Regions from separate parts of the Microbacterium foliorum genome, predicted to be linked through region 1. Evidence: predicted binding sites of a transcription regulator. Region 1 holds the regulator's gene; each other region holds the start of a gene.
The links. Region 1 encodes HrcA, which represses chaperone genes, less so after heat shock. Its sites were predicted from a motif close to TTNGCACTCGNNNNNNNCGAGTGCNAA; they were not measured.

Region 2: the regulator HrcA is predicted to act here: its motif matches at 1,708-1,734, upstream of groL (chaperonin GroEL).
Region 3: the regulator HrcA is predicted to act here: its motif matches at 3,789-3,815, upstream of groES (co-chaperone GroES).

Annotation. Positions count from the first base shown of each region.
Region 1 covers NZ_CP031425.1:2,075,060-2,080,718, reverse strand. The annotation lists gene hemW (radical SAM family heme chaperone HemW) at 1-846, shown strand, start outside; gene DXT68_RS09760 (carboxylesterase/lipase family protein) at 862-2,277, opposite strand; gene hrcA (heat-inducible transcriptional repressor HrcA) at 2,369-3,400, shown strand; gene dnaJ (molecular chaperone DnaJ) at 3,440-4,555, shown strand; gene DXT68_RS09745 (16S rRNA (uracil(1498)-N(3))-methyltransferase) at 4,570-5,298, shown strand; gene DXT68_RS09740 (glycine--tRNA ligase) at 5,403-5,659, opposite strand, start outside.
Region 2 covers NZ_CP031425.1:2,609,877-2,615,535, forward strand. The annotation lists gene groL (chaperonin GroEL) at 51-1,670, opposite strand; gene DXT68_RS12330 (LytR C-terminal domain-containing protein) at 1,794-2,360, opposite strand; gene DXT68_RS12335 (DUF3263 domain-containing protein) at 2,429-2,686, opposite strand; gene DXT68_RS12340 (DUF2332 domain-containing protein) at 2,696-3,688, opposite strand; gene msrB (peptide-methionine (R)-S-oxide reductase MsrB) at 3,757-4,161, shown strand; gene DXT68_RS12350 (nitroreductase family protein) at 4,158-4,742, shown strand; gene DXT68_RS12355 (DMT family transporter) at 4,744-5,659, opposite strand, start outside.
Region 3 covers NZ_CP031425.1:952,487-958,145, reverse strand. The annotation lists gene DXT68_RS04390 (ABC transporter ATP-binding protein) at 1-731, shown strand, start outside; gene DXT68_RS04385 (ABC transporter substrate-binding protein) at 902-2,164, opposite strand; gene rarD (EamA family transporter RarD) at 2,310-3,245, opposite strand; gene groES (co-chaperone GroES) at 3,406-3,702, opposite strand; gene DXT68_RS04370 (class I SAM-dependent methyltransferase) at 3,850-5,058, shown strand; gene DXT68_RS04365 (hypothetical protein) at 5,070-5,659, opposite strand, start outside.

The sequences.
Region 1 (5,659 bases):
ACCGTCGAGGCGAATCCCGACACGGTGACACCGCAGGTCGCGCGCACGCTGGCGGATGCAGGGGTCACGCGCCTCTCCATCGGCATGCAGTCGGCCGTGCCGCACGTGCTGGCGGCGCTGGACCGGACGCACCACCCCGACAACGTCACGACGGCCGTCGCCGCGGCGAAGGAGGCGGGGCTCGCGGTGAGCGTCGACCTCATCTACGGCGCTCCGGGGGAGACTCTCGGCGACTGGGAGGCCTCGCTCGATGCGGCCCTCGCGCTGGACTCGGATCACATCTCGGCCTACGCGCTGATCATCGAGGACGGCACCAAGCTCGCCCGTCAGATCCGCCGCGGCGAGGTGCCCGCCCCCGACGACGACCTGCAGGCCGACATGTACGAGCTGGCCGACGCCCGTCTCGCCGCCGCCGGTTTCGACTGGTACGAGGTGAGCAACTGGTCGCGCTCCGAGCAGCAGCGGTCCCGGCACAACCTCGCCTACTGGCGGGGCAACGACTGGTGGGGTTTCGGGCCCGGTGCGCACAGCCACGTCGCTGGTCTGCGCTGGTGGAACGTCAAGCATCCCGCCGCCTACGCCCAGCGGCTCGCCGCCGCCGAGTCGCCCGCCGCGGGCACGGAGCGGCCGGACGAGGCGTCGCGCACGCTGGAGCGGGTGCTGCTGCTGAGTCGCATCCGTGAGGGGATCGCCGTCGCAGACCTGCCGGCCGAGAGGCGTGCGCGCGTCGCCGGGCTGATCGCCGACGGTCTCGTCGACCCCGGTGCGGCGATGCACGGAAGGGTGCAGCTCACCCTCCGCGGACGCCTGCTCGCCGACGCGGTCGTGCGCGAGCTCACGGACTGATCCTGCCGGGGACCGCTAGGGCAGCATGTCGAGGGCGTCCGTCCGGCGCTGCGTGACGGTGGAGCTCTCGGTGTCGAACAGGCGAGTGGTCCTCTCCGTGCCGAACTCCGGCCACCCGGGGTCGCCGGTCTTGATGAACGAGATCCATGCTCTGTGCATCTCTTCAGCGAGTCTCTGCGGGGCATCCTGTCCGGCGAGCCGCTGCGCCTCGGGGTCGCCGAGGCGATCGAACACGAAGCCGAGCTCCAGGGCGTGTGCCGCACGCAGGTCGCGGACTCGGCTCTGCCATGCGAACTCGTAGACGAACGTGGGCGCGTGACGCGAAAGCGCCAGTCGGGTCAGCGGCGCACGGAGCATGATGTCGGTGGCGAGCTGGCCGAAGATCTCGCCGGTGGAGGCGCCGGGGAAGGCCGATCGATAGGCCGCGACCGCTTTTCGCGGGATCCGCAGAGCGAGTCGTGCGAGCAGGAGCTTCGCCTCGCTGATTCCCGCCAGCGCAGCCGGAGGGAACCAGAGTCGGTATTCATCGGTGTTGCTGCCGATGAGCAGCGGGAGGTCCGTGTCGGCGAGCACCTCGTGGGGCGAGCGAGGCAGCGACTCGGCGTCCACGGCGAACTGGAATCCGGGCGCCCCACCCAGAGGAGAGGAGCCGGAGGACTGCTGCCGTCGCGCATGGAGCAGCTTCGCGGGAGATGCTCCGAGGAAGCTCGCGCGGTCGGCCCTGATACCGAGCCGCTTCGCCAGCTGCGCCGTGACACGCCCGGCCTTCTTCGGGGTCTGCGCCTCGAGTGGTCCGGACTCGATGATCGCCCGAGCGATCAGCTCTCGCGACGAGGCGACGGCGAGCAGACCGGCGACGATGGCGCCGCCGGCGGATTCGCCCATGACGGTGATCTGCGAGGGATCGCCGCCGAACGACGCGATCTCCTCGTGCACCCAGGCGAGTCCCGCGGCGGCGTCCTGGAGTCCCAGGTTGCGGGGAGCCCCCGTGAGCACCGAGAAGCCCTCGGATCCCAGGCGGTAGTTGATCGAGGCGAACACGATGCCCGCCCGAGCGAACCCGGATCCGTCGTACAGGGGGAGTGCGGCGGTGCCTCGCTCGAGTGCGCCTCCATGGATCCAGAGCACGACCGGTGCACCGTCCGCATCGTCCGGAGCCCAGATGTTGACCGAGAGGATCTCGTCTCCGGGGATCTCGACCGAACCGAGCAGATCGCCGATGGCGCCGGGGTACGGATGCTGAGGGGAGGTCGGTCCGAAACTCACGGCGTCGCGGACGCCCTGCCACGCGGGAGTCGACCGAGGAGCCCTGAAGCGGTTCGGCCCGAACGGGGCGGCGGCGTACGGGATTCCGAGGTATCGGTGCACCCCGTCGACAGCCTCGCCGCGCACGATTCCGGCGGACACGGTGACCTGCGGCGCGACACTCATACCCGTCATCGTAGGGCGATCAGCGCGGCGCCCGCCTCGGCGGGTAGAATTGGCACTCGAAGTCAGTGAGTGCCAGAGGGAGGGAGTTGCGATGGTCAGTGAAAGAGGCCTCCAGGTTCTCCGGGCGATCGTGCAGGACTACGTCGAGACGCACGAACCGGTCGGCAGCCGTTCGATCGTCGACCGCCACTCTTTCGGAGTGTCGGCGGCGACGATCCGCAACGACATGGCGCTGCTCGAAGATGAAGAGCTGATCACCGCGCCGCACACCTCGTCGGGGCGTGTGCCCACCGACAAGGGATACCGCGTCTTCGTCGATCATCTCGCCCAGCTGCGTCCGCTGACCGTCGCTCAGCGCACGGCGATCGAGTCCTTCCTCACGGCTCCAGCCGATCTCGACGACCTCATGGTGCGCACCGTCCGCGTGCTCACGCAGCTCACCGGACAGGTCGCTCTCGCGCAGTACCCGTCGTTCGCTCGCGCACGACTGACGCACATCGAGCTCGTGGCGCTGGCACCCAATCGTCTGCTCATCGTGCTGGTCACCGACGCCGGGGGAGTGTCGCAGCGCATGGCTCCGCTGCCGGTCGACGTCGACGAGACCGACATGGCGCTGCTGCGCGCGCGGCTGTCGGCCCTGATCACGCAGCGCGCGGTGAGCGATGCCGCCGATCGGCTGCAGGCCCTGCTCGCCGCGGACGAGCATTCCGACGACCTTGCTCTTCGCGCCCTCGCGGCCATCATCATCGAAGAGCTCGGCGAGTTCCGGCAGGAACGACTGGTCATGGCGGGGGCCGCCACTCTGGCCCGGCGCGAGCAGGACTTCCGCGGCAGCATCCACCCGCTTCTCGAGGCCATCGAGGAGCAGGTGACCCTGCTGCGGCTGATGAGCGAGATGGAAGCCGATTCCCACGGTCTCGCGGCCAGCATCGGCACCGAGAACGCCTCGTTCGGGCTCGGCGAGGCGTCGATCGTCGCGAGCAATTACGCGGCGCCCAGCGGCATGGCGCGGGTCGGTGTGATGGGCCCGACGCGCATGGACTATCCGAGCAATCTGGCGGCAGCGCGGGCCGTGGCCCGCTATCTGTCGCGGATGCTCGACGAAGACGAGGCGTCCCGCTGACGCGGGCGCTCACAGAACGACACACCTGGAAGGGCCAACGTGGCAGACCACTATGAGGTATTGGGCGTCTCCCGCGACGCCTCCACCGACGAGATCAAGAAGGCATACCGACGCCTCGCCCGTCAGCTTCACCCCGACGTGAACCCCGGTGACGATGCGGCCGAGAAGTTCAAGCTCGTCACGCATGCCTACGACGTGCTGAGCGACGACGACTCCCGACGTCGTTATGACATGGGCGGCGGCGACGGGGCGGCGGGGAACTTCGGCGGCTTCGGCGGTTTCGGCGACATCTTCGAGACGTTCTTCGGTGCCGGTCAGGGCGGAGGGCGCGCAGCGCGTCCCCGGTCACGACGCGAGCGCGGACAGGATGCGCTGGTGCGCGTCACCCTCGACCTGGGCGATGTGGTCTTCGGCGCCCACCGCGACATCGAGGTCGACACGGCCGTGCTGTGCGAGACCTGCAACGGATCGTGCTGCCAGGAGGGCACCTCGCCTGTCACCTGCGACATCTGCGGCGGATCCGGCCACGTGCAGCGACAGGTGCGCAGCCTGCTCGGCAACGTCGTCACCTCCCAGCCCTGCGGTACCTGCGAGGGCTACGGCACGACCATCCCGTACCCCTGCGGCACGTGCGGCGGACAGGGACGTGTGCGCTCCCGCCGCACCGTCTCGCTGGACATCCCCGCAGGTGTGGAGACCGGACTGCGTCTGCAGCTGCCCGGCTCCGGAGAGGTCGGCAAGGCGGGCGGCCCGCACGGCGACCTGTACGTCGAGGTCACGGTCAACCCGCACCCGTCCTTCAGCCGCGACGGCGATGACCTGCTCGCGACCCTCGAGGTGTCGATGCCCGATGCCGTGCTCGGCACCGAGACGACGATCCAGGGACTCGACGGAGAGGTCGAACTCGAGATCCGATCCGGCGTGCAGTCCGGCGACGTGCTGACGATCAAGGGGCGTGGCATCACGCCCCTGCGCGGCACGCAGCGCGGTGACCTGCGGGTGGGCGTTCAGGTGGTCACGCCCACGAAGCTCGATTCGGCGCAGCGCGCGCTGATCGAGGACTTCGCCAAGAAGACGAAGGCTCCCGGGCCCCAGCTGGCGCAGTTCCAGCAGGGCCTGTTCTCGAAGCTCCGCGACCGCTTCCGTTCGCACTGATCGGGAGGGCACCGATGGCACTGCACTTCCTGCTCGCCTCCGCGTCGGATGCGGCCGTCGGCGACGTCGTGACGCTGACGGGAGGCGAGGCCAAGCACGCCGCGGTCGTCCGCCGGCTCCGCGTCGGCGAGGCCGCGACGATCGGTGACGGCGCGGGAGTCTGGCTGACCGGCGTGGCAGAACAGGTGTCGCCGTCGGCTGTCGACGTGCGGGTGTCCGCCCGCTCCGAAGAGCCCGCGCCGCGGCCCCGCATCGTTCTGGTGCAGGCGCTGGCGAAGGGCGACCGCGACGAGCTCGCCGTGCAGGCGGCGTGCGAACTCGGCGTCGACGAGATCGTTCCATGGCAGGCGGCTCGCAGCGTCTCGCGGTGGGACGGACCGAAGGCGGTGAAGGGACGCGAACGGTGGGCGACCATCGTCCGCGAGGCGGCGAAGCAGGCGCACCGCTCATGGGTTCCTGAGGTCGCGGCTCCCGTGACGACGGCCGAACTCGCCGTTCGCGCGTCGACGCAGCGGGTGCTTCTGCTCGATCCCGGTGCGCCGACGCGCCTGTCGGACATCGAGCCCGACGACCGTGATCTCGTGCTGGTGGTCGGTCCCGAAGGCGGTATCGGCGACGACGAGCTCGCTCGACTCTCCGATGCCGGAGCGGAGCGGATGCTGCTGGGGCGGACGGTTCTGCGCACCTCGACCGCCGGTCCGGCCGCGATCGCGGTGCTCTCGGTCGCACTCGGCCGCTGGTGACGCGGTCATAGCCGGACGAGAGTGTGAACAGAAGAATGTGAACGCGAGAGGGTGCGCATCCGATGGATGCGCACCCTCGTTCGTGTGCCCGTCTACGCGGTGGGTCAGGGGACGAGCGGCTTGAGCTCTGCCCAGTCCGCCTGCGTCCTGGCGTGACCGGCGATGACGCCGAGCAGTCCTAGACGCGCACGACGAACCTGAGGATCGTCGTCGAGCACCCGCACCTCGCCGAAGAAGCGGTCGATGTGCGGTGCGAGGTCCCTCAGAGCGGTCAGGAAAGCGTCGATGCCTGCGGAACCCGACAGGGCGTCGTCGAAACGACGAACCGCCGCGGCGAACGCCGCGTCTTCGGCGGAGCCGC
Region 2 (5,659 bases), 530 kb from region 1:
CAGAGACGCCCCGACCATGCGGTCGGGGCGTCTCTGTCACTGCGGATGGATCAGAAGTCCATGCCACCCGACGGGTCACCCATGGGAGCGGGGGACTTCTCGGGCTTGTCGGCCACGACGACCTCGGTGGTGAGGAAGAGGGCCGCGATCGATGCCGCGTTCTGCAGCGCCGAACGGGTCACCTTGGCGGGGTCGATGATGCCGGCTGCGAACAGGTCGACGTACTCACCGGTCGCGGCGTTCAGGCCGAAGCCCGCCTCGAGCTCGGAGACCTTGTTCGCGACGACACCGGGCTCGAGGCCCGCGTTCATCGCGATCTGCTTCAGCGGAGCCTCGATCGCGACGCGAACGATGTTCGCACCGGTCGCCTCGTCGCCCGAGAGCGACAGACCTGCGAGCGCCTTGGTGCCCGACTGGATCAGCGCGACGCCACCACCGGGGACGATGCCCTCTTCGACGGCTGCCTTCGCGTTGCGGACCGCGTCTTCGATGCGGTGCTTGCGCTCCTTGAGCTCGACCTCGGTCGCGGCTCCGGCCTTGATGACGGCGACGCCACCGGCGAGCTTCGCGAGGCGCTCCTGCAGCTTCTCACGGTCGTAGTCGCTGTCGGTGTTGTCGATCTCGCGACGGATCTGCGTGACGCGACCCTCGATCTGGTCTGCCTCTCCGGCACCCTCGACGATGGTGGTCTCGTCCTTGGTGACGATGACCTTGCGCGCACGACCCAGCAGATCGAGCGTGGCGTTCTCGAGCTTGAGGCCGACCTCTTCGGTGATGACCTGCGCACCGGTGAGGATCGCGATGTCCTGCAGCTGCGCCTTGCGACGGTCGCCGAAGCCGGGAGCCTTGACGGCGACCGACTTGAAGATGCCCTTGAGCTTGTTCAGGACGAGGGTGGCCAGAGCCTCTCCCTCGACGTCCTCGGCGATGATGACGAGCTCCTTGCCGTCCTGGATCACCTTGTCGACGATGGGCAGAAGGTCCTTGATGTTCGAGATCTTCTGGTTCGCGATGAGGATGTAGGCGTCTTCGAAGACAGCCTCCTGGCGCTCCGGGTCCGTCACGAAGTACGGGTTCAGGTAGCCCTTGTCGAAGCGCATGCCCTCGGTGAGCTCGAGCTCGGTGCCGAAGGTCTGCGACTCCTCGACGGTGACGACACCCTCCTTGCCGACCTTGTCGATCGCCTCGGCGATGAGCTCGCCGATGGCGGGGTCAGCGGCGGAGATCGACGCGGTGGCGGCGATCTGCTCCTTGGAGTCGATCTCCTTCGCGCTGGCGAGGAGCTCCTCGGTGATCGCGGCGACGGCCTTCTCGATTCCGCGCTTGAGCGAGATCGGGTCGGCGCCGGCGGCGACGTTGCGCAGGCCCTCGCGGACGAGCGCCTGGGCGAGGACGGTCGCGGTGGTGGTTCCGTCACCCGCGACGTCGTCGGTCTTCTTGGCGACCTCCTTGACGAGCTCCGCACCGATCTTCTCGTACGGGTCGTCGAGCTCGATCTCCTTGGCGATGGAGACGCCGTCGTTGGTGATCGTGGGGGCGCCCCACTTCTTCTCGAGGACGACGTTGCGACCGCGCGGGCCGAGGGTCACCTTGACCGCGTCGGCGAGGATGTTGAGGCCGCGCTCGAGGCCGCGGCGGGCCTCCTCATCGAAAGCAATGATCTTTGCCATGAGTTTTTTCGTCCCTCCTGGACGTAGACGTTGGGTTTTAGCACTCAGAGTGAGAGAGTGCTAACGCCATTCTGGCACTCGACCCCATCGAGTGCAAGCCGCGTGGAGAGACGGAACCGAGGTCTACGGAGCGGGCGTCGCGGGCGCCGCCGAGGAACGGTCCACCCCGATGACGACCGTGAGCTGGGATCCGCCCGTGTCGTTGAGATCCGCATAGAAGTCGCTCTGCTCGACGGCCGCTCCGCCGATGAGGTTCGCGAGCCCGATGGCGGCGAGTTCGTCGCCGTCGGCGACGTAGTAGACGGTGGTCGTCGCGAAGTCCTGGCTCGCACTGTCGGTCGCGAACACGATGTCGGCCGACCAGCCGTTGGTGATCAGCAGCTCGCGCATCTGATCGTCGAGGCCGTCGTCGGGCGAGGCGTTGAGGATCATGACGGAGTAGGCGACATCGACCACGCCGGTCTCGGCGGGCGTGGGGGTGGACGTCGGCACGGCCTCGGGGAAGAGGTCGATGCGCCCCATCACCACGAGCGATCCGAAGATACCGCCGATGATGAGAACGAGAGCAGCCACGAAGGACCACAGCAGGACGACCCAGCCGTTCATCCCCGGGGCTTCGGCGCGATGCGCTCCGACGCGTCCGGACGAGCGGGGGACGTCGTCGAATCGATCTCGCGAGGGCTTTGACACCCCTCGATGCTAACGGCACTCGCGCGCGACGCCGCATCGTGGCGCCGCGACACGGAGATCCGCAGCGGTCAGCCGACGAACCCGGGCGCCCTGGTCGCGCGTCGGAAGGAGCGCGAGTCGCGAATCCTCCGCAGACGACGCACGAGCATCGGATCGTACTCCAGGGCCGCTTCCGAGTCGATCAGCCGACCGAGGAGCTGGTAGTACCGTGCCGCGCTCATGCCCAGCTGGGTGCGGATCGTCTCCTCTTTCGCGCCGCCGTGACGCGGCCACGCGGTCTCCAGCGCGAGGATCGCGCGATCCCGCTCACTCAGCTCTCCCAGCATGGGACCAGATTAGGTCGCTGCGGCGCTCCCGCCGGCACGCCACTCCCACCATCGCCCGAGCGGATCGGCCGAGGCGCGGACCCGACCGTCGAGCGCGACGACGAATCCGGGCCAGTCCGCCGCGTCCACGGCGGGCTCCCACACGTCGAGCAGACCGGGCGGGTCGATCGTGATCCAGCGCGCCTCCAGAGCGCGGATGCGCGCGACCAGGGCCGTCCGCGCCTCGCGCGGGATGTGCACCAGAACGCCGGGGGTGGTGACGACCAGGGTGGCGTCGCGCGGTGCGTCCGCGGCGAGCGCGTCTATGCGCGCGGCCGCATCGCCCGCGACGAGGAGCGGCGGATCGGCGGCCGCGATGTCCAGCGCGGCGTCCACCCGCTCGGCCCTGCCCTGCTCCCCCGGCCACACGAGCCCCTGCAGCCAGCGGCGATCGAGGTCCTCTCGGGCGTCGAGAGGGGCGAGGTCGATGCCGGCACGCCAGACGATGTCGGGCATCGCCAGCGCAGGGAGCACGCCGTCGACGGTGCTCTGCAGCACGACCGTCGACGGGCCGTCCTCGGGATCCAGCGCAGCGCGCAGGCCTCCCTGCGAGTCGACCACGCGGTACGAATAGCGGTCGGGGTACAGGCAGAGCCCGGCCGATGCGCCCACCTCGAGGAGGGCGATCGGCCCCTCGACCTCGGTGAGCACCGGGAGCAGCGGCGCGAGACGCAGTGGTTCGTTGGTCTGCAGCCGACGTGCCGTGCACTCGGCGACGACGGCGTCGGCGTGCGCGATCACGAAGTCGCGCCACGCCTCGGCGCCCACCAGGCCGCTGCCGAGCATCCTGGTCACCGCGAACACCAGCGGCGGCTGCCGGCGGTTCTCCGGGATGCGCGCGAGGATCGCCGCGAGCCCGGCATCCGCCGCGACGCCTCGTGCCCATTCGCCGTACAGCTCACTGCGTCCCGGCGCCTCCTGCTCGGCGAAGCGCGCGTAGCGCAGCTGCACGGCATCCGTCATGTTCCCATTCTCGCGTGGAGCCAGGGGGTGCGGAACACGAGAGAATGGAGCAGACCCCAGGAGGACCGATGTCGTACAGCGTGGACAAGACAGAAGAAGAGTGGCGCACCGAGCTCGGCGAGGAGCAGTATGCCGTGCTGCGCCAGGCCGCGACCGAGCGGGCATGGACCGGCGAGCTGCTCGATGAGGGCCGCGCCGGCCTCTACACGTGCGGCGCGTGCAACGCCGAGCTGTTCAAGAGCGGAACCAAGTTCGACTCCGGATGCGGATGGCCGAGCTTCTACGAGTCGATCCGCCCCGATGCGGTGGAGCTCATCGAGGACACCACTCTGGGCATGGTGCGCACGGAGGTGCGCTGTGCGAACTGCGGCTCGCACCTCGGGCATGTGTTCCCCGACGGCTTCGGCACCCCGACCGGCGACCGCTACTGCATGAACTCGATCGCCCTGAACTTCACTCCCGACGCCTCGTGAGCGCGCTCGACGCCGTCCGCGCCCGGCAGTCCTGGTCGAAGGTCACCGACCAGGCTCCGTCGCGCGACGAGCTGCTGCGGCTCGTCTCGGCCGCCGGTCGCGTCGCCGACCACTCCTCGCTGCGTCCATGGCGGCTCATCGAGCTGCGCGGCGCAGACCGCGAGACGCTCGGCGCGGCGATCTCGAAGGCCGAGGGCGACAGGTCGCCGTCGTCGAAGCCGCTCCGCGCACCGCTGCTGATCGCCGTGGTGGCCAGCTACCGCAAGAGCGAGAAGGTGCCGCGGTGGGAGCAGGAGGCCGTCGCTTCGGGTGTGGCGCACATGCTGAGTCTGCTGCTCGACGAGGCCGGGTACGGGGTGCTCTGGCGCACCGGCCACTACACGCGGTCCAAGGCGGTCGCGAAGGCCCACGGGGTGGGCAAGAACGAGGAGCTCCTCGGCTGGCTGTACGTGGGCGGCAAGCCCGAGGGCAAGAAGCCCGGCCGCCGCAAACCCGTCGATGCGCGTGCTCTCGTGACGCGCATGCCCAAGAGCACGAAGAAAGAGAAGAGCACGAAGAAAGAGAAGAGCGCCACGAAGTAGCTCAGCGCCGTCGTCGTCGCGGCAGCGCAGCCACGACCGATGCCACGGCGACGACGACCATGGCGACGAGCTGCCAGAGCGCGGGGCCCGCTGCCGCCGGCCAGACCAGGTCGATGACCACCGATGTCGTGAGCTGACCGAGCACCGACCCGAGCCCCATCAGCAGAACCCCCGTGTGCGCGACGATGAAGGCGCCCAGCAGGATGTACGCCGAACCGAGGAATCCTCCCAGGTACAGCCACGGCTCCGCGGGCGGTGGGGCCGGCATCCCGCGGAGTGCGACGCTGATCCCCGCGGCGACGAGCAGGGCGATCGTGCCCGCGATGAAGCTCATCAGCGTCGCGGCGACGGGCGACTGCGCCCGCTGCGCGAGTCGGCCGTTGGTCGCGGCCTGCCAGGCGATGCCCACTCCCGCGGCGAAGGGCAGCAGGAGCATCCACAGCGGCGCCGTGGCGAGCACGTCGCCGCTCAGCGAGATGCCGACGGCGGCGAGCGCGAGCAGTCCGCCGACCACGCGCCCCGGCGTGACGGCGACGACGCCCGCGGGGCCGAAGCCGATGCGATCCAGCACGAGGCCGTGCAGCGTCTGGCCCGCGACCACGCCGACCGTGAACAGGGAGACCCCGAGCACGCCGGCGGTGATCCCCTGGGTCGACACGGTCAACGCTCCGCACGCCCCGCCGAGGAGCATCCAGAACGGGATCGTGCGATCGCGGACACCGACGCGCAGACGTCCCACTCCCCGGCGTGCGCCGGGGATGCAGAGGATCACGACGATCAGGGCGGCGAGGCCGACGGCGAAGGAGATGAGCCCTGCCACGACGCCGTTCTCGACACGAAGCCCCAGCACGCCGTTGATCCGCGCCTGGACGGCCGTCATGATGCCGATCGCCACCGCTCCGCCGAGGGCGACGGGC
Region 3 (5,659 bases), 1.1 Mb from region 1:
ACGACCACGTCGTCGTCGAGCTGAAGGACGTGCACGCCGGGTACCTCCCGGGGGTGAACATCCTCAACGGCGCCAACCTCGTCGCCCGCAAGGGCGAGCTGATCGGCATCATCGGTCCGAACGGCGCCGGCAAATCGACTCTGCTGAAGGCGATCTTCGGCCTCGTGAACGTCCGCGACGGCGAGATCACCCTGAACGGCGACAGCATCGTCGGCCTCAAGGCCGACAAGCTCGTCAGACGCGGCGTCGGGTTCGTCCCTCAGACGAACAACGTGTTCCCCTCGCTCTCCATCGAGGAGAACCTGCAGATGGGGCTCTACCAGAACCCCAAGGCGTATGCAGAGCGGCTCGAGTTCGTCACCGGCATCTTCGCCGAGCTGGGGAAGCGCCTCAAGCAGCGCGCGGGCTCTCTGTCGGGCGGTGAACGGCAGATGGTCGCGATGTCGCGCGCCCTGATGATGAACCCGTCGGTGCTGCTGCTCGACGAGCCGTCGGCCGGTCTCAGCCCGGTGCGTCAGGACGACGCGTTCATCCGGGTCTCCGACATCAACAAGGCCGGAGTCACCACCATCATGGTCGAGCAGAACGCCCGGCGCTGCCTGCAGATCTGCGACCGCGGCTACGTGCTCGACCAGGGCAGGGACGCCTACGAGGGCAGCGGACGCGACCTGCTCAACGACCCGAAGGTGATCGGTCTGTACCTGGGCACGCTGGGCACCGACGCCGCCTGAGCGGCACAGACGAAGAGGGGCGGATGCTGCGGCATCCGCCCCTCTCGCGTGTCCCGACGCCGGACGTGTCCCGACGGCGGGCGGTCCCTACGCGGGCACGCACGACGAAGGCCCCGGATGCAGCGTCCGGGGCCTTCGTATGTGCGATCAGCAGGTGCGGTGACCGATGATCAGTTGGTGCGCTCGATCATGTTGTCGGCACCGTACTTGTAGATGCCGATCGAGGCCCCCTGGGGGTCGCCCGCCTCGTCGAACGTGACGTCACCGGAGTAGCCGTCGTAGTCGGCCGTTCCGCCGTCGTTGATGATCTTGGCGCAGTCGGCGAAGCTGGTGCACTTCTCGCCGTCGCCCGAACCGCCCGAGACCTCCTGCATCTTGGCCGCGATGTCCGCGCCCTCGGTGGAGTCTGCGGCCAGCGACGCCAGCGCCACGAGCACGACGGCGTCGTACGCCTCGGCCGCGTAGGTGAAGTCCTTGACCTCGCTGTTGCCCTCACCCGTCCAGTACGTCTGCAGACGGTCGGTGAAGTCGTCGGCGAGCGCGGGGCCGGCCTTCGTGCCCTGTGCACCCTCGAGCGAGACCGGGATCTCGTCGCCGTAGTCCGACAGGTTTCCGTCGACGAGGTAGAACTTGTCGGCGGAGATGCCGGCGTTCACCAGCAGCGGCGCGAGGGTCTTGAACTGGTCGAACGACACGATCGCGACCGCGTCGGGGTTCTGCGCCTTGATCGTCTCGACCTGTGCGTCGAACTGCGCGTCGCCGACGTTGAACGACGCCTCGGCGACGACCTCGCCGCCGGTGCCCTCGAACGTCTCCTTGATCGCCGCGTCGAGGCCGGTGCCGTACGCGTCGTTCTGGTAGATGATGCCGAGCGACTTGGCGCCGTCCTCGGCGATCAGGTTGCCGAGCACCTCACCCTGCAGCAGGTCGCTGGGGGCGGTGCGGAAGTAGAGTCCGTCGTCGTCCCACGCGGTGAAGTCGGGCGAGGTGTTCGAGGCGGAGATCTGCAGGATGCCTGCGCTGACGTTTCCGTCGAGGATCAGCTTGGAGACACCGGATGCCGCGGCACCCACGATGGCCGAGACGCCGGCACCCTGGAGCTTGGTGATCGAGGTCTCGTAGGCCTTGGTGTCGGTGTCGCCCTCGTCCTCGGCGGTGAGGTCGATGGTCACACCCGCCTTGGCGTCGTTGATCTCCTTGACCGCGAGGCCCACGCCGGACTCCATGGGCGGGCCCAGGAACGCCAGCGAGCCGGTCTGCGGAAGCAGCGAGCCCAGCTTGAGAGTCAGATCGGCGGCGGAAGTGCTGCCGCCGCCGTCGGACGAGTCATCCGAGGGGGTGCTGCTGCAGCCTGCGACGACGATCGCCGAGACGCTGAGCAGCGCGACTCCCGCGAGGAATCGGGCGCTGCGCGAGCGCGTGAATGAGGTCATGATGCTCCCTTGCGTGACTGGCCGTGGATTGTGACCACGGTCGGGTGGCTCTAACACTAGGACTGAAAGGCTTCGCATAGGGGTCGCCGATGTTTCGGTGCGTTAACGATCCGCCACCGGGTCACGCGCCGCATGATTCCGCCGTTCAGATCGGTTTCGAGCGCCCGTTCCGACGCCCGCGACGGGTGGCGATCACGAGGTCGACGAGGAAGACGGCGATCGCGACCCAGACGAAGACGAAACCCACCCAGCGCTCGATCGGCATGGGCTCGCCGAGCACCACGGCGCCGATGATGAACTGCATCACGGGCGTCACGAACTGGATCATCCCGATGACCGTCAGGTCGATCCGCCGGGTCCCCGCGGCGAACAGCAGCAGGGGCACCGCGGTGGCGACGCCGGCGAGAGCCAGCAGCACGGCGTGCCCCGCGCCGTTGGCCCCCATCGTGAGGCCGGAGCCGGTGGCGACGAGCACCAGCTGGACCACGGCGATGGGGATCAACCAGAACGACTCGAGGGTCAGCCCGCTGATCGCGTCGACGGCCGGGCCGATCTTCTTCTTGATGAGCCCGTAGACCCCGAAGGAGACGGTGAGTGAGAGTGCGATCCAGGGGAACGAACGGTACAGCACCACGATCACGATCACCGCGGCCGAGGCGATGCCGACGGCCACCCACTGCAGCCGGCGGATGCGCTCTTTGAGCACGAACACCCCGAGCAGCACCGTCATGATCGGGTTGATGAAGTAGCCGAGGCTGGTCTCGACCACGTTGTGGCTGAGCGTGCCGAACACGAAGACCTGCCAGTTGACGTAGATCAGCACGCCGGCCAGGGCCGTCCATCCCAGCAGCCGGGGCTGACGCACGATGGCACCGAAGGCCTGCCATCCTCGGGTCACCGTGAGCAGGATGACGCAGAACAGGAGCGACAGGAGCACCCGCCAGGCGACGACCTCCCACGGTCCTGTCGGTGCGAGCAGCAGGAAGTACAGGGGCAGCACGCCCCAGAGCAGATAGGCGCCGCCCGCGTAGGCGACACCGGCCGTCTGCGTGGCGCGGGTGGCGGTGCTCGTGGGGGTCACCGGACAACCCTAGTGCCGCGTCACCTCGGCCATCGGCGCGGCATCGTGCACGGCCGGAGAATGGCAGGAAAGCGCGCAGACCTGGCGGGCGCCGGACTCGTCACGCACACGGAAAGGGCCCGGATGCGAGATGCATCCGGGCCCTTTCGAAGACGTTGTCTCAGCGGACGACGACCGCGAGCACGTCGCGTGCCGACAGGACGAGGAACTCGTCTGCGCCGAACTTCACCTCGGTGCCGCCGTACTTGCTGTACAGGACACGGTCGCCCACGGCGACGTCGAGCGGAACGCGGTTGCCGTTGTCATCGATGCGGCCGGGGCCAACGGCCACGACCTCGCCCTCCTGGGGCTTCTCCTTGGCGGTGTCGGGGATGACCAGGCCACTCGCGGTGGTCTGCTCGGCCTCGACCTGCTTGATGACGATGCGGTCCTCGAGCGGCTTGATGGAAACCGACACGGTCTACCTCTTCTTTCTTGACGCTGACAGGAAGACTTTTTCGCACTCTCAACCCGAGAGTGCTAACACCCAGTGTAGGGCGTCGGCTGGCACTCATGCAATGCGAGTGCCAATCGCGCCGGCCTCGCCGCCGCCTAAGCTTGCCGGGTGGAGATGTCCGAGCTGCGTGCACTGCTGACCCCCGAGGGCCTGGAGCTGCTGGACGCTCTCGGCCCGATCGAACAGGGCGCCGATGTCGCCAGGGCCGTGTCGCGCCTGCGCGCGGCGGGCCACTCCCCCGACCTCGTGTCGGCCGTGGTGGGTCAGGCTGCGCTGCGCTCGCGCGGCCAGGCGAAGTTCGGCGACTTCGCCGCGCGGATGCTGTTCACGCGCGCGGGTCTCGAGCAGGCGACGCGCCTCGGCGTCGCCGCGCGGCATGCCCAGCGGATGCGCCGCGCCGGCGTCACCGCCGTCGCCGACCTGGGCTGCGGCATCGGCGGCGACTCCCTCGCTTTCGCCGGTGCCGGGCTCGACGTGTCGGCGGTCGATGCCGACGAGGTCACCGCGGCCATCGCCGCCTACAACCTCGCGCCCTTCGCCGACAGCGCCACGGTCGCGCACGGGACGGCGCAGGAGCACGCGCCGACGGAGACGGACGGCACGACGGCGATCTGGATGGACCCCGCCCGCCGCACCGCAGGACACGGCGAGACCCGCCGCGTCTCGTCCGACGACTACTCCCCACCGCTGGACTGGGCGTTCGAGCTCGCCTCCCGCGTCCCCTCCGGCATCAAGCTCGGCCCGGGGCACGACCGTGACGCCCTCCCCGCCGATGCCGAGGCCCAGTGGGTGAGCGCGGAGGGCAGCGTCGTCGAGCTCGTCCTGTGGACGGGGGCACTCGCACGCGAAGGGGTGCGCCGCGCAGCACTGGTCATCCGCGGCGAGCGCTCGCACGAGCTGACCGCCGGTGCCGACGCCGACGATGCGCCGGTGCGCGAGCTCGGGGCGTTCCTGCACGAACCCGACGGGGCGGTGATCCGCGCCCGTCTCATCGGCGACGTCGCGCGCTCCCTCGAGGCGGGGATGCTCGACGAGCGCATCGCGTACCTGACCTCGGACTCAGCGCTGACCAGCCCGTTCGTGCAGAGCTTCCGGGTGCGCGAGACGATGCCGGCCAACCCGAAGGCCATCAGCGCCGTCCTCAAGTCCCACCGGATCGGCACCCTCGAGATCAAGAAGCGCGGGATGGACATCGACCCCGCCGCCTTCCGCAAGAAGCTCGCGCTCAGAGGCGATGCCGCTGCCACCCTGATCCTCACCCGAGTGGGCGACCAGCGACGGGCGATCCTCGCCGACCGGGTTCCCGCGGCCGGATAGCCGGAGCGCGGTCAGCCGGCATCCGTGCCAGAGGCGGACGCCGGCGCGTCGTCGCTCACCACGAGGTACGGGGTGCCGCTGCGGGTGAACGAGAGGAGCACATCCGACGTGACGGTCCGGCCCGCCCCCTCGTCGAACGTCACCGTTCTGATGCCGATCCCGGCCTCGCGGGATTCGCCGGCGCGCACGCACTGGGTCGCGTCGAGGGCGTCGACGACCAGGCAGTCTTCGGTCACCGCGCCCGTGGTGCGCTGACCGAACCAGACGGGCTGCTCCTGGAAGTCGCCGACGATCGAATAGGTGTACTCGTCGAACCCCTCGTCCGCGAGCTGCTCCGCCCGATCCCGCTCCGCCCCCTCGAACTGCGACATCCAGTCGTTCCCGCTCGTGTCCCAGCGCTGCACGACCGCCACGAACTCACCCGTGGTCGCGCGCGCCGCCGTCGCAGAGAGCTGCTGCGCAGGCTCGTCGTCGTCGCCCGCCGGGGTGACGACGCTCACTCCGAATCCCCAGCCTCTCTCGAGATCCTCGGTGGGAGCGCACTGCGTCGACGACTCCGCCGCGACGTCGAGGGTGAGGCAGCTCAGCTCACCGTCATCCT